Labilibaculum sp. DW002: one gene and its partner. The protein of the gene in region 1 interacts with the protein of each later gene in a pairwise test. Links are inferred from orthologs where the notes say so. Each region holds a gene or a part of one and is shown in the gene's direction. Other genes may lie near its edges.

Evidence for each region.
Region 2: the proteins of pepE (region 1) and pepT interact in binary tests that used the Escherichia coli proteins (3 or more experiments, as listed by UniProt). The link is inferred for Labilibaculum sp. DW002 from one-to-one orthologs.

The regions. Positions count from the first base shown.
Region 1 is NZ_JAKJSC010000006.1:90,328-98,565, reverse strand. Bases 2,710-5,700 are described here. They hold pepE (dipeptidase PepE), read left to right. Parts: upstream 2,710-3,845; coding sequence 3,846-4,556; downstream 4,557-5,700. Other genes in these bases: L3049_RS17850 (aspartate:alanine exchanger family transporter), read left to right, coding at 4,684-5,700; L3049_RS17860 (tetratricopeptide repeat-containing sensor histidine kinase), read left to right, coding at 2,710-3,800. Outside these bases: L3049_RS17870 (hypothetical protein), read left to right, coding at 1-528; L3049_RS17865 (outer membrane beta-barrel protein), read left to right, coding at 589-1,677; more of L3049_RS17860, read left to right, coding at 1,794-2,709; more of L3049_RS17850, read left to right, coding at 5,701-6,270; L3049_RS17845 (exodeoxyribonuclease III), read right to left, coding at 6,325-7,092; rsgA (ribosome small subunit-dependent GTPase A), read left to right, coding at 7,246-8,172. UniProt on the Escherichia coli protein: Hydrolyzes dipeptides containing N-terminal aspartate residues. May play a role in allowing the cell to use peptide aspartate to spare carbon otherwise required for the synthesis of the aspartate family of amino acids.
Region 2 is NZ_JAKJSC010000001.1:1,774,702-1,780,420, reverse strand. Bases 2,713-5,638 are described here. They hold pepT (peptidase T), read left to right. Parts: upstream 2,713-3,525; coding sequence 3,526-4,752; downstream 4,753-5,638. Other genes in these bases: L3049_RS06765 (YhdH/YhfP family quinone oxidoreductase), read left to right, coding at 5,252-5,638; L3049_RS06770 (winged helix-turn-helix transcriptional regulator), read right to left, coding at 4,801-5,115; L3049_RS06780 (hypothetical protein), read left to right, coding at 2,713-3,368. Also shown: L3049_RS06790 (hypothetical protein), read right to left, coding at 1-1,012; proS (proline--tRNA ligase), read left to right, coding at 1,114-2,589; more of L3049_RS06780, read left to right, coding at 2,685-2,712; more of L3049_RS06765, read left to right, coding at 5,639-5,719. UniProt on the Escherichia coli protein: Cleaves the N-terminal amino acid of tripeptides.

The DNA.
Region 1 (8,238 bases):
TCAATTTCTCAAGTTCAGCCTGAGCCTACTAAAGTAGAAAAGCTAGTTGTTGAAAAGGTGACTTCTATTGACCCAGAAAAGGATTCTGGTTTTCAAGCAGAAAAAATAAAAGAAGCAAAGAGTTTAGTTAAGGAATTGCAAGAATTAAGCGGTCCTAAAAAGGTTCCTGCAAAAGACTTTGAAAAAATAGTCGAAAAAGTTGCTTTGCCAGTGCTAAGTTCAAATGTAAAGGTCGCAGCTCTTTCGAACAAGGCTAATTTTGAGCCTAAATTAAAAGTGATAGAGAAAGTTTCTATCGAAACAGTTGATCAAAACAATGGATTGGCTCAATTGGGTATGTCTTGGAAATCGAGTGCTCCTAAAAAGAAAAGTTCAGTTTTGTATGCAATTGCAAAATATGGTGTTGATAAAATAGGAGAGATTGCAGGTAAAAATGTGAAACTAGAAAGGACCTATGATTCTGTAACTGAGAAAACAAGATTGAATTTTAAGAGTGAAGGAATCGGTTTTTCAAAAACAATTAAATAAGCCTGTAACTATTCCTCAAGTACTTCGTCTTACCCTTAGAAATAAGAAAAAAATAATGTTATGAAGAAATTACTATTACTAAGTATAGCTTTTTTATTGGTTTTCGGAATTAATGCTCAAGTAGTTGTTGATACTGTAAAAACGGACAGCATTAAAAAGAAGGTATTAATTGAAGATTCTTGGTCGAGCAAAAAGAAGAAATCTGATACCAAAAATAGAACAGAGACAATTTATAAAGTAACCAAAAGCTACGGGGAGGATACTACCAAAGTTAAATTCATGAAAAAAGATGTCGTGAAGGTAGTTGAAAGTGACAATGGGATTAAGGCTAAAATTGGAAAGATTGGTAAGGTTGGTTTTGAAGAAGACCGTGATACAACTAAAATAAGAATTGGAGGCAAGCAAATTAACATTATCGATGGTTGGCATGGTACTCGAATTCGAATTCAAAAGGTACATCCATGGGATTCTGATCAAGATAAATTCTTTATTGATGAAGAAAAAGGTTTTAGAGGACATTGGGCTGGTTTTGAGATGGGTGTAAATGGTTTTGCTGAAGAAGATTATAGTATGTATCCTGCAGAACAAAATGACTTTATGGATTTGGATATGGCCAAGTCTCTTGCCGTAAACTTGAATTTTTTGCAATATGATATAGGCTTGCAAAAAGAACGAAACACCATTGGTTTGGTTACTGGTTTAGGTTTAGAGTGGAATAATTATCGATTCGATCAGAACATAAGTTTGGAAAAAGGTGGTTCTGATTTAATTCAACCATACGCAATTGACTCAGATTGGTCAGTAAAGAAAAGCAAATTAACAAGCTTATATCTTACGGTGCCTTTGCTTCTTGAATTTCAAATTCCAGTTAAGTATAAAACCAGAAGAGTCCACATGTCGGCAGGAGTAGTGGGAGGTTTACGTTTAGGTTCTCATACCAAAATAAAATACAAGTCGAATGGTAACAAACACAAGGACAAAGATCATGACGATTTTAATTTAAATACACTTCGTTATTCTGCGCAGGTACGTGTCGGTTATCGTTCTCTAAACTTTTTTGCTACTTATGGTTTAAATGGACTATTCGAAAAAAATGATGGCCCTGAATTGGATCCATTTACAGTAGGAATTACCTTGATAACATTCTAATACCAAATAATAAATAATATTATGCCAGATTCTTCTAGGATCTGGCATTTTTATTTATATACAGATCAGTTTTGACGAATGTTGAATTATGTGTCATAAAATAGTATATTAGTGGCATGAAAAAGAAATCCCTACTCTTATTTTGTTTTTTTTCTGCTCTTCTTGTCTTACCTACTTTCGCCGGTTTTCAAACAAGTTTGGATAGTTTGAATAAACGTTATGAAAATGTGTACGGCCAAGAGAAATTGGAGACTTTGCTTGAAATGAGTAAGGTTTATTGGGAAATAGAACCTCGAGAAGGAATCGCTAAAGGATTGCAAGCACTTGCTTTGGCTCAAAGCCTAGAATATGATAACGAAATCATAAAAGCGATGTATTATGTAGGAACTGCCTACTACATCGATAACCAGTACGATAACTCTCTGGATTATTTATTGAAAGCATATCGATTTGCTCAAGATCATAAACTTCTAAAAGACATGGCGGATATTAGCCGTCAATTAGCCACGGTTTATTATCAATCAGGAAAATATAGTAAGACGTATACCTATACGCTTGAAGCAAAAAAGATTTATGAAAATATTGATGATAAAGTAGGGATAGCAAGCTGTTTAAATTTGCTAGGACTCTACTACAAGGCGATTGATAGGCATGATCAAGCTTTGGATTACCTGCAAGAAGCTTTGGCTTTGGGTAAAAAAATGGCTCATAGAGTAATTGTTGGTGACGCTCTGAATGATATTGGAAGTTTGTATACCGAAATGGGAGATACCTTAAAAGCGATTCGAACTTATCGTGAAGCTGTTGATTATTACAAATCGAAAGTTCCAAATAATAAAATCGGCTTGTTCGAGTTGAATATGAGTGAATTGTATTTGGATCATGGCGAATTAGAAAAAGCTAAACATCATCTTGATAAAGGATACTTGATTGCCTCTCATTTAAATTCTAAAAGATTATTTCGAGGTTATTACAAGTATTTATCACTCTACTACACCAAATTGGGGAACTATAAAAAGTCAGTTTTGGCGCATCAAAATCTTCAGGCTTATCAGGATTCGATAGCATCAGAACAGTTATCTAATAAAATTGATGATTTGGATTCCAGACACATTGAAGATGTGAAAAATCAAGAGAATCAATTGTTGAGAGACGAAAATCAAACACAACAGTTAGAGATCAATAGACAATATACAGTTGGTTTGCTAATTTTATTAGTCTTACTTGTTGTTATCTTCTTATTGACTTTTAGATATCGAAACAACCTAAAAGACAATGAATTACTGTATTTGAGAAATCGTTTGGTTAGTCAGCATCAGGAAGAGCTCATAGGAGCAATGAAACGTCTCAAAGACAGTGAAGATAAGTTGAGAACTGCCAATAAAACGAAAGATAAAATGTTCTCATTAATTGCTCACGATTTACGAGGATCCATTGGAAATATTAGCAATGGTTTACGCATGATGCTAACCGATAAAGAATTAAACCTAAGCGAAGAGGATAAAACAGAATTTTTGGTGTCTCTCTTTCATTCGGCAGATAACTCATTTGAGTTGTTAGAGAATTTATTGTTTTGGGCAAAGAATCAAACTTCAACCATATCAGCTAATTTGCAAATGGTTGATGCAAGTTCAATAATTAATTCAAACATCGGTTTATTAGCTGAGTTGGCTAAAATTAAATCGATTAAATTATTTACAAGTTCTAATGCTTCTGTAGAAGTATATGTCGATTGGAACATGATCAATACGGTTCTTAGGAATTTGATTTCCAATGCAATAAAATTCACGCACAAAGAGGGAAGTATCGAAATTAAATCGGAAATAGGCGAGTATTTTGTTAAGATTTCAGTAATTGATAATGGTATTGGAATGATGCCAGAACAGATTGAGAATATCTACGAAGGAAAAACTACAGATGGTACTGCAAATGAGAAAGGTACTGGCTTGGGAATTACCTTATGTCGAGATTTTCTAGTGAAGAACCATGGTCAAATGATGGTCGAAAGTGAAGTGGATAAGGGAAGTACTTTTTCGTTTATAATTCCTCGCAGACCAATGGGCAATGATAAATATCTAGAATTTGTTGAAAAAGAGAGCTTACTTTCCTTAGTAAATAATTAAATTTAAAGCTGAAATACACATCAGCTTAAACTAAATTTTAAAATAATGAGACTATTATTAATTAGTAACTCAACCAATCCTGGTGAAGAATATTTAGATTACCCAAAGAATAATATCAAAGAGTTTTTAGGAGATAAACCAATTAAGGCATTATTCATTCCTTATGCTGGTGTTACCGTATCTTTTGATGATTATGAGGCAAAAGTAAAGCATAGATTCAACGAGGTTGGTCACGATATTGTATCTATACATCGTTTTGAAGATCCTATAAAAGCTGTTGAAGAAGCGGAAGCTATTGTTGTTGGTGGTGGAAGCACATGGAACCTTTTACACATGGTTCATAAATTTAATCTAACTGATGCCATTCGTAACAAAGTAATCAATGGTAAAACACCTTATATTGGCTGGAGTGCTGGTTCAAATTTAACTTGCCCTACAATTAAAACGACTAATGATATGCCAATTATTGATCCTCTTGGTTTTGAGGCTTTAAATCTGATCCCATTCCAAATTAATCCTCACTATTTGGATAAAAACCCGGAAGGACACGGTGGAGAAACTCGCGAAGATAGAATCAATGAGTTCTTAGTATTAAACCCTGATATGTATGTAGCTGGTTTAAGAGAAGCAACCATGTTCTTGGTTGAGGATGGCAAAATCAGTTTAATAGGTGATAGAGAGTGCCGTATATTTAAAAATGGTATTGAGCCATATGAATTAAAAGCTTCTGATGATTTTAATTTCTTGATGAAATAAGAATCAGTAAATAATAATTTAGAGCGGTTGAATTAAATTCAACCGCTTTTTTTCATTTGAATTTTTACCTTTGTGCTCTTGTTGGGAATCGCCTCTTGGTTTTCATATTATTTAAAAGATTTCTTAAATGGATTTATTATCATCAAGTTATTTCGTTCTATTTCTAATAGTTGCAATCGGATTTATAATTGGTAACATTAAAATAAAAGGCATCTCTCTTGATGTTTCTGCTGTTATCTTTGTCGCTCTTGTATTTGGCCACTTTGGTGTAAGTATTCCTATTGACATTCAAAAAATTGGTTTAACTCTATTTATTTTCACCATAGGTATTCAAGCCGGACCAGGATTTTTCGAATCCTTTCAAAAAAATGGTAGAGAGTTAATTTTACTAGCTCTGATCTTGGTAGGAAGTGCATCTTTGGTGACCCTTTTATTAGCTATCGTATTTCAAGTCGATATGAATATTGCTATTGGATTATTAACTGGTTCACTAACCAGTACGCCTGGTTTAGCTGCAGCTATTGAAACTACTCAATCACCAATGGCTTCTATCGGTTACGGTATTGCTTACCCATTTGGTGTAATTGGTGTAATTCTTTTTGTAAGGTTATACCCAAAATTAACTGCTGTTAATATTAAAAAAGAGGCTGATAAATTAGAAGAAGAGATTTTAAAACAGAATCCAGAATTAGTCAATAAGAATTTTGTTGTTGAAAATGAAAAGATAGTTGGTAAGACCATACGTGAACTAAAAGTTCGTGCTATGACACAAGCCAACATTACTCGAATAATGCATGAAGGAAAAACAATTGTGCCTTTGCCTACCACAAGACTTGAAAAAGGGGATATCGTAAAGCTAATTGGAACTGAACAAGCTATTGAGAAAGCCAGACTGCTTATTGGAGAGGAAACTCAGGAAAAGATTCCTTTAAGTGTAGATTATGTGGTTGAAAGTATTTTAGTTACCAATAAAGATGTCGTAAATAAGACAATCGGCCAGCTAAATGTATTATCAAATTACAATGCTCGAATCACACGAATCAGAAGAGCGGGTATTGATATTGCTCCTAGTTCAAAATCAATTATTCGTTTTGGAGATAAGCTTATTGTGGCCTGTGGTACCGGGAATATCAATAACGTTCGTCATCTCTTTGGTAACGATGTTAAAAAATTATCCGACACCGACTTTTTCCCAATTGCAACCGGTATCGTATTAGGTGTTTTAGTTGGTAAGCTGAAGATTTCATTTTCGGATGATTTTACCTTCTCGCTTGGATTAACAGGTGGCGTCTTAATGGTTGCCTTAGTGCTTAGTAGAATCGGAAAAACGGGTCCGGTTTTATGGACCATGTCTGGAACAGCGAATCAATTGCTTCGTCAACTAGGCTTACTAATGTTCCTTTCGGTAGTTGGAACAAGCGCAGGTTCACATTTAGTTGAAACATTCCAAGAATCTGGTTTAGTTTTGTTCGGCGTTGGCATAGGAATCACATTAATCCCAATGATTATCACCACATTAATCGGCCACTATTGGCTTAAAATGAACCTTCTTAACTTATTGGGTGCTCTTACCGGTAGTATGACCAGTACACCAGGTTTAGCTGCCGTTGACGGTATGACTGACTCTAATGCTCAGGCTATTGCTTATGCAACAGTTTATCCTATTGCTATGGTTTTTCTAATTGTATGCGTACAACTTGTCAGTATGATATAAATTAAAAAATCCCGAAAAGGAATTCTCTTCGGGATTGATAATTATTTGACGGATTTAAAAATCAACTTCAACTACAACCGGACAATGATCTGAGTGTACGATATCTGCAAGAATAGAAGCTCCTTTTAGCTTGTCACGCAATGGTTCGCTAACCATATGGTAATCGATACGCCAGCCGAGGTTTTTCCCTCTGGAGCCAGCTCTGTAACTCCACCAACTATATTTATCTGGAGATTGATCAAACTCTCTAAAGCTGTCAATAAAACCATTATCAATAAACTGACTTACCCATTCTCTTTCTTCGGGTAAAAAGCCCGATACGTTTTTCTTTTTTTCTGGCCTACTGATATCTATAGGCTTATGGCATATGTTATAATCGCCACCAATAATCAAATTAGGTCTTTCCTTTTTTAATTCAGTAATGTATTCTTGAAAATAGGCTAGCCATTCCATTTTATAATCTTGACGAGGACCTCCAGTAGTTCCCGAAGGGTGGTAAGTACTAAAAACAGAAACATCTCCAAAATCAGCACGAATAGCTCTTCCTTCTACATCATATTTTGGATTGTCAATACCAATAACAACATGATCAGGCTTTATCTTACTCAAGATACCAACGCCACTATATCCTTTTTTTTCTGCAGAAAACCAGTAGCAATGATAACCTAATTCTTCAAAAAGATGAGTTTCGATCTGTTCAGGTTGTGCTTTAGTTTCCTGTATAAGAAGAATATCTGGGTTTTCCTGCTTTATCCAGCCAATGAAATCTTTACCTAAAGCGGCACGAATTCCATTTACATTGTAACTTATTATTTTTCGCATAGCGTATGTTTTTTATTTGGAGTGAATAAAGATAAAAAAGAAAATACCTGATTGGCCAGAATGTGAAAGGAGATTTGTTAAAAAATCAGAAAATGAAAGGAAATAGTCTAAAATTGCTTGGAATCAACTACTTTTGTAATAAAAATAAGCGCATTGAAAGAAGGATTAGTCATAAAATCAACAGGAAGTTGGTATACCGTTAAAACAAGTGATGGAACAATTCATGACTGTAGAATAAAGGGACGTTTTCGTATGGAAGGGATTCGAACAACTAACCCTATTTCGGTGGGCGATATTGTTGAATTTAACGAAGATAAGGATGCTAATGTTATTGTGAAGATTAAAGATCGCAAAAACTACATCATCCGTAAATCAACTAATCTTTCAAAAAGTAGCCAAATTATTGCAGCTAATATCGATCACGCTTTTCTGATTGTAACAGTTAATTACCCTCTTACAACAACAACATTTATCGATAGATTTCTGGCCGCTGCAGAAGCTTATAATATTCCGGTAAACTTGGTTTTTAATAAAGTTGACCGTTATCGTCCAAACGATATGGAAAGATTGGCTGAGTTAAAAGGAATTTACGAATCGATTGGTTACAAGTGTTACGAAATATCCGCAAAAGAAGGTACACACTTAGAAATTATTAGAGAAGCATTAAAAGGCAAGATAAATTTGCTTTCTGGTCATTCCGGCGTTGGAAAATCAACTCTAATCAACCACATACAGCCAGGTTTGGAACTGAAAACAGGTGAAATTTCAGAATCTCATTCTTCAGGAAAACACACAACTACTTTTTCAGAGATGTTCGAGCTCGATTTTGGAGGCTATATTATAGATACGCCGGGAATTAGAGGGTTTGGAACCTTTAATATGGAAAAAGAGGAAATGTCTCATTTCTTTTTGGAGATTTTCAAAATATCAAACAGCTGTCAATTCAACAATTGTACACATATGCACGAACCTAAATGTGCAGTAAAGGAAGCTGTCGAAATTGGAAAAATTAGCATGACCCGATACGAAAGCTACTTGGGCATGATTATGGAAGATGAGGATAGCAAGTATAGAATTTAGAAAAATTATGATTTCTTACTTAGGAATTGTAATTTTCTTATCTCATTTCCGATGCTTGTCGGAATT
Region 2 (5,719 bases), on another replicon or contig:
TACTTCCATAAGAACTTCTAGTACTGTATCGAGCTGCAGCTTTACTTCTTCTAGCATCGTCGCTAATTGAAGCGCTTGATCTGCGAGTTGAAGTAGAAACACCAGCTTTGGTACTGTTAGCTATTGAGGTTCTTCTGTTCGATGTTGCTACACGACTACTTCCTGAAGCACTTGTTCCAGTTGGCTTATACGTAGACGCTCGACGGTTACCATAACGGTCAGTTGTTCTGGTATAGTTTCTATTTCGATAATAGTTGCTATGTCCATAGTGATTATTGTAGTGTCCATAGTAACTACCATAGTAGCCATGGTGTCCGTAATATCCATGACCATAATGACCATAGTGTCCGTATGAATAATGAGGATACCCCCATCCGAAAGATAGATCCCAATACCAACTGTCTCCAGCTCCCCAACCATAATTATAGGCAAATGAGTTTCCATATCGTATGGTGGAATAGTTATAGCTATTGTAGTTACGATTGAACCAAGTTGGTGTCCACCAAACATTATATCCATCTACATAAACATTCCAGTCAGGGTCTCCAGCTAACCACATTGCAGTATTGTAACCGCTGTTGTTATAACCAAATCCTTGAGGATACATTTGACGTAAGCGTTCTGCTTCTTCTCGATCTCTATCCGATCCGTCAAATCCACCAAGATAGTAACCAGAATCACCTTCATAAATTAATGTGTCAATATTTTCAATTGAATCATCATTTAATATTTCGGTGTATTTTTTTTGTAGTTCAGCAAAATTCCGATCATCTACATTATCAGAAACCGATGTTGGTTCGATTTTTGTTGTCGATTGGTTTGCTGTAGCAGGAGCCAAGGTATTGGCTTTTTTAACTGCAGGGCTTTTAGCTTCTACCTTTTGAACAATTAAGGGAGCTTGGTTAGGGTTGTAATAAATGTCATCTTCATAAACTGCTGATCCCATGTAAGAAGGGGAGCAACTAGTTGCAAAGAGAGCTGTAATTAATAGAATTTTGAAATAGGTTTTCATCGCATGTCCTCCAATAATGAATTATCTAAGATTATTTTTTACTTTTGTAAAGAATTTAATTCACCCTAAAAATAGCAAATACTATACCAAAACAATATAAAATGGCAAAAGTTTTAACCAGTAGAAGCGAAAATTATTCGCAATGGTATAACGACCTAGTAATTAAAGCTGATCTGGCAGAGAATTCTGCAGTTAGAGGTTGTATGGTAATTAAACCATATGGCTATGCTATCTGGGAAAAAATGCAAGCAGTACTTGATGGAAAGTTTAAAGAAACCGGACATCAAAATGCTTATTTTCCTCTTTTAATTCCTAAGTCTTTTCTAAGTAAGGAAGCTGATCATGTTGATGGTTTTGCAAAAGAATGTGCAGTTGTAACCCATTATCGTTTGAAAAATGATCCCGATGGTAAAGGTGTGGTTGTAGATCCTGAGGCACGTTTGGAAGAAGAATTAATCATTCGACCAACTTCTGAAACAATTATTTGGAATACTTACAAGAACTGGATTCAATCGTATCGCGATTTGCCAATTTTAGTTAATCAGTGGGCGAATGTCGTGCGTTGGGAGATGCGTACACGTTTATTCCTACGTACTGCAGAGTTCCTTTGGCAAGAAGGTCATACTGCTCATGCAACAGAGAAAGAAGCACTGGATGAAACAGAGCAAATGATTAATGTATATGGTGATTTTGCTGAGGATTGGATGGCTGTACCTGTATTGAAAGGTAGAAAGACAGAATCTGAGCGTTTTGCAGGAGCATTAGATACCTATTGTATTGAAGCTTTAATGCAGGATGGGAAAGCACTTCAGGCTGGAACCTCTCACTTTTTAGGTCAGAATTTTGCTAAGGCATTTGATGTGAAGTTTGCTAATAAAGAAGGTAAAGAAGATTTCGTTTGGGCAACATCTTGGGGTGTATCAACTCGTTTGATGGGAGCATTAGTTATGGCCCATTCAGATGATCATGGTTTAGTTTTGCCCCCAAAATTGGCTCCAATTCAAGTTGTAATTGTACCTATATATCGTAAGGAACCTGAATTAGCTAAACTAGCAGAGGTGATTGATCCTCTAGTTGCAAAACTTAAAGCTAAAGGTATTTCTGTTAAGTTTGATGATAGTGATAACCGTAAGCCAGGTTGGAAATTTGCTGAGTATGAATTGAAAGGTGTACCATTGCGTTTAGCTATGGGCGCACGTGACTTAGAGAATGGTACAGTTGAATTAGCACGTCGTGATACTTTGACCAAGGAGACGGTTGCTGTTGATGGTGTTGAAGATATGATTGAGAACCTTCTTGAAGAAATTCAGAATACTATTTTCCAAAAAGCACTTGATTTCAGAGCAGAGAAAACAACAAAGGTTGATTCGTACGAAGAATTCAAAGAATTGTTGGAAACGAAGACAGGGTTTTTCTTGGCACACTGGGATGGTACAACTGAAACAGAAGAAAAAATTCAGAGTGAAACAAAAGCAACAATTCGTTGTATTCCTTTTGATAATGAAGAGGAAGAAGGCGTTTGTATGGTTACAGGTAAGCCATCGAAACAACGTGTTGTATTTGCAAAATCATATTAATAACGATGGAAAAATAGATATAATATCAAACAGCCATCAGTTTTCTGATGGCTGTTTTTTTGTATATTTACTATTCATATTTAAACATACGTACAATGAACATACTAAACACCAAAGCGGCAATTCTCTCAACCATTATGGATAAAGCATCCTTAAAGCAAGTTGTTTATAAAAATACGCAAGTGGTATTTGAAGAATTACGAATTGTAGTTAAGAACCTAATTGAAGAATACAATTCAGAATTAGGTGAGGTTGATGAAAATATTCTTTTGGATTTTGAAGACAAAGGCGAATTTGAATACCAGATCAAAATTGCTTCGGATATATTAGTATTTAGTATGTACTCTAACGTTTTTCAGTTCGATCGCGACCATGCTGTTTGGCAAAAAGACTATGTGAAACACAATCCTAATAATGCTTATTCAGGTATTATTAATATCTATAATTTTCTATCCGATTCATTTAAGTTTAAACGTTCAGAGGATTTGGGATATTTGGTGGCACGTATTTTCATCAATCAGGAAAACCATTATATCGTCGAAGGAAAAAGACAATTAGGACTGCTTCAAGCAGATTTGTCAGTAACAAAAGCAGATTCTGATAATCTTCGAAACATAGTTGAGACAGCTATTAATTACTCTTTAAATTTTGATTTATTGGTTCCACCATATGATAATGTGAAAATTATGTCGGTAGCGCAAATGTTCGAAAAAATTCAGAATTCAAAAATTAAAACAGGTAAACGTTTGGGCTTCCAGTTTAAGTCTGACGATGTTTAGCTGAGCTGAGTCTAATTTAGAATGTTATTCGTAATCGAATCTATTCTGATTAATCGATCAATTTCGTAATATTGTAAACGCTTCAAATTTTGGAGCGTTTTTATTTAGATATTGATTTGCCTTGCATTTCTAAAATTTAATAGATTAAAACACACCAATGACTGCTGTAGTAGATAAATTTATAAAATACGTTCAGTTTGATACTGAATCTGATACACAAACAGGATTGACTCCAAGTACACCTGGACAAATGGTTCTTGCTAAAGAATTAGTTAAAGAACTTGAGGAGATGGGAATGAGCCAGGTTTCTTTAGACGAGAATGGCTATGTGATGGCAGTGTTGCCATCGAATATCGAAAAAGAAGTGCCAACTGTGGGTTTTGTAGCTCATATGGATACAAGTCCCGATTTTACGGGGAAAAATGTAAAACCTCAATTCGTTGAAAATTACGACGGAAATGATATTATACTTAATCAGGAAGAAAATATCGTAATGAAAGTTAGTGATTTTCCTGATTTGAAAATGTATAAAGGGCAAACGCTGATTACAACTGACGGAACCACTTTACTTGGTGCAGATGATAAGGCTGGGGTTGCTGAAATTATGACCGCTGTTGAGTATTTAATTCATCATCCTGAAATTAAGCATGGCCCTGTTCATATCGGTTTCACTCCTGATGAGGAAATAGGTCAAGGAGCAGATTATTTTAATGTTAAAAAATTTGGAGCTGATTTCGCGTACACTTTGGATGGAGGTGAAATTGGAGAATTGCAATTTGAGAACTTTAATGCAGCTTATGCGGAGGTTTCTTTTAAAGGACGTAATGTGCATCCGGGAATGGCGAAAGATAAACTGATAAATTCGATGCATATTATGCAAGAGTTTGCAGGGCAATTGCCAAAAGATGAAGTACCTGAGAAAACAGAAAATTACGAAGGCTTCTATCATCTTCTGGGTATGGAAGGATCTGTTGAAAATTCTAAACTTCAATATATCATTCGTGATTTTGATATGGAAGCTTACAATGGTCGTAAAAATAAATTTGAAGCTATTTGTTCTGATCTTTGTGCTAAATATGGCGAAGACAGTGTTTCAATTCAGATGAAAGATCAATACTTTAATATGCGCGAAAAGGTTGAACCTGTAAAGTATATTGTTGATATCGCAGAACAAGCGATGAAAGATGTTGGCGTTACACCTATGGTTGTGCCTATTCGTGGCGGCACTGATGGTAGCCGCTTATCATATATGGGTTTACCTTGCCCAAATATTTTTGCAGGAGGACACAATTTTCATGGACGATTTGAATATGTACCAGTAGATTCTATGCAGAAAGCTGTAGATGTGATTTTAAAAGTTGTTGATTTGATTTCTAAGCGTTAAGTTTTTACTATATATTATAAGGAAAGGCAGCCGATATGGTTGCCTTTTTTATTCCATCAATTTTTCAAACCTTCTACCACCTAAAAACATGGCTTTTAAAATTGGATGAATTTCTTTTCCCAAATCGGTAAGACTGTATTCTACTTTAGGTGGAACTTCCGGATAAACCTTTCGGCTGATGATCCCATCTTCTTCCAGTTCTTTTAGGTTTTTACTTAGCATTCGGTCGCTTATATCAGGCAGAAGCTTTAACAATTCGTTGTACCGCTTCGTACTTTGCATTAGGTGCAAAATAATGGTTGCTTTCCGCTTTCCTTTAACGAAATTGATGAATGTATCAATTGGACAATTGCCTTTTTTCAAATTACAAAAGTTTTTATGTGCTGATAATCAGTAAAACCGAACAAAATGTTAGTAAGCTTACAAAGTGTAAGTTCTTGATTAATAATATAAATGCTTGTAGCTTTGTTGCAAGATAAGAATTTAATTAGGATAAGAAATGGATAGCAAAAGAGAATTTAAAGCACTACGAATTTACGAACAAGAAGGCAAATTCATTAGACGAATTGAGAAGCGGAAAATTGAAGATCTTCCGGAAGGTGAGGTGATCGTGAATGTGAAGTACTCTTCTTTAAATTTTAAAGATGCACTTTCAGTTGCTGGAAACAAAGGCGTAACGAGAAAGTATCCACATACACCAGGAATCGATGCTTCTGGAATTGTAGAACATTCAACTAGTGAAAAGTTCAAGATTGGTGATGAGGTTATTGTGACCTCTTACGACTTAGGAATGAACACTGATGGTGGATTTGGCGAATACATTCGTGTTCCTGCAGATTGGGTGGTTCGTAAGCCTCAGAATTTAAGTCTGAAGCAGGCTATGATTTATGGTACGGCTGGTTTTACAGCTGGTTTATCGGTTGAACGTTTGTTATCTGCCGGGCAAACACCCGAAATGGGACCTGTT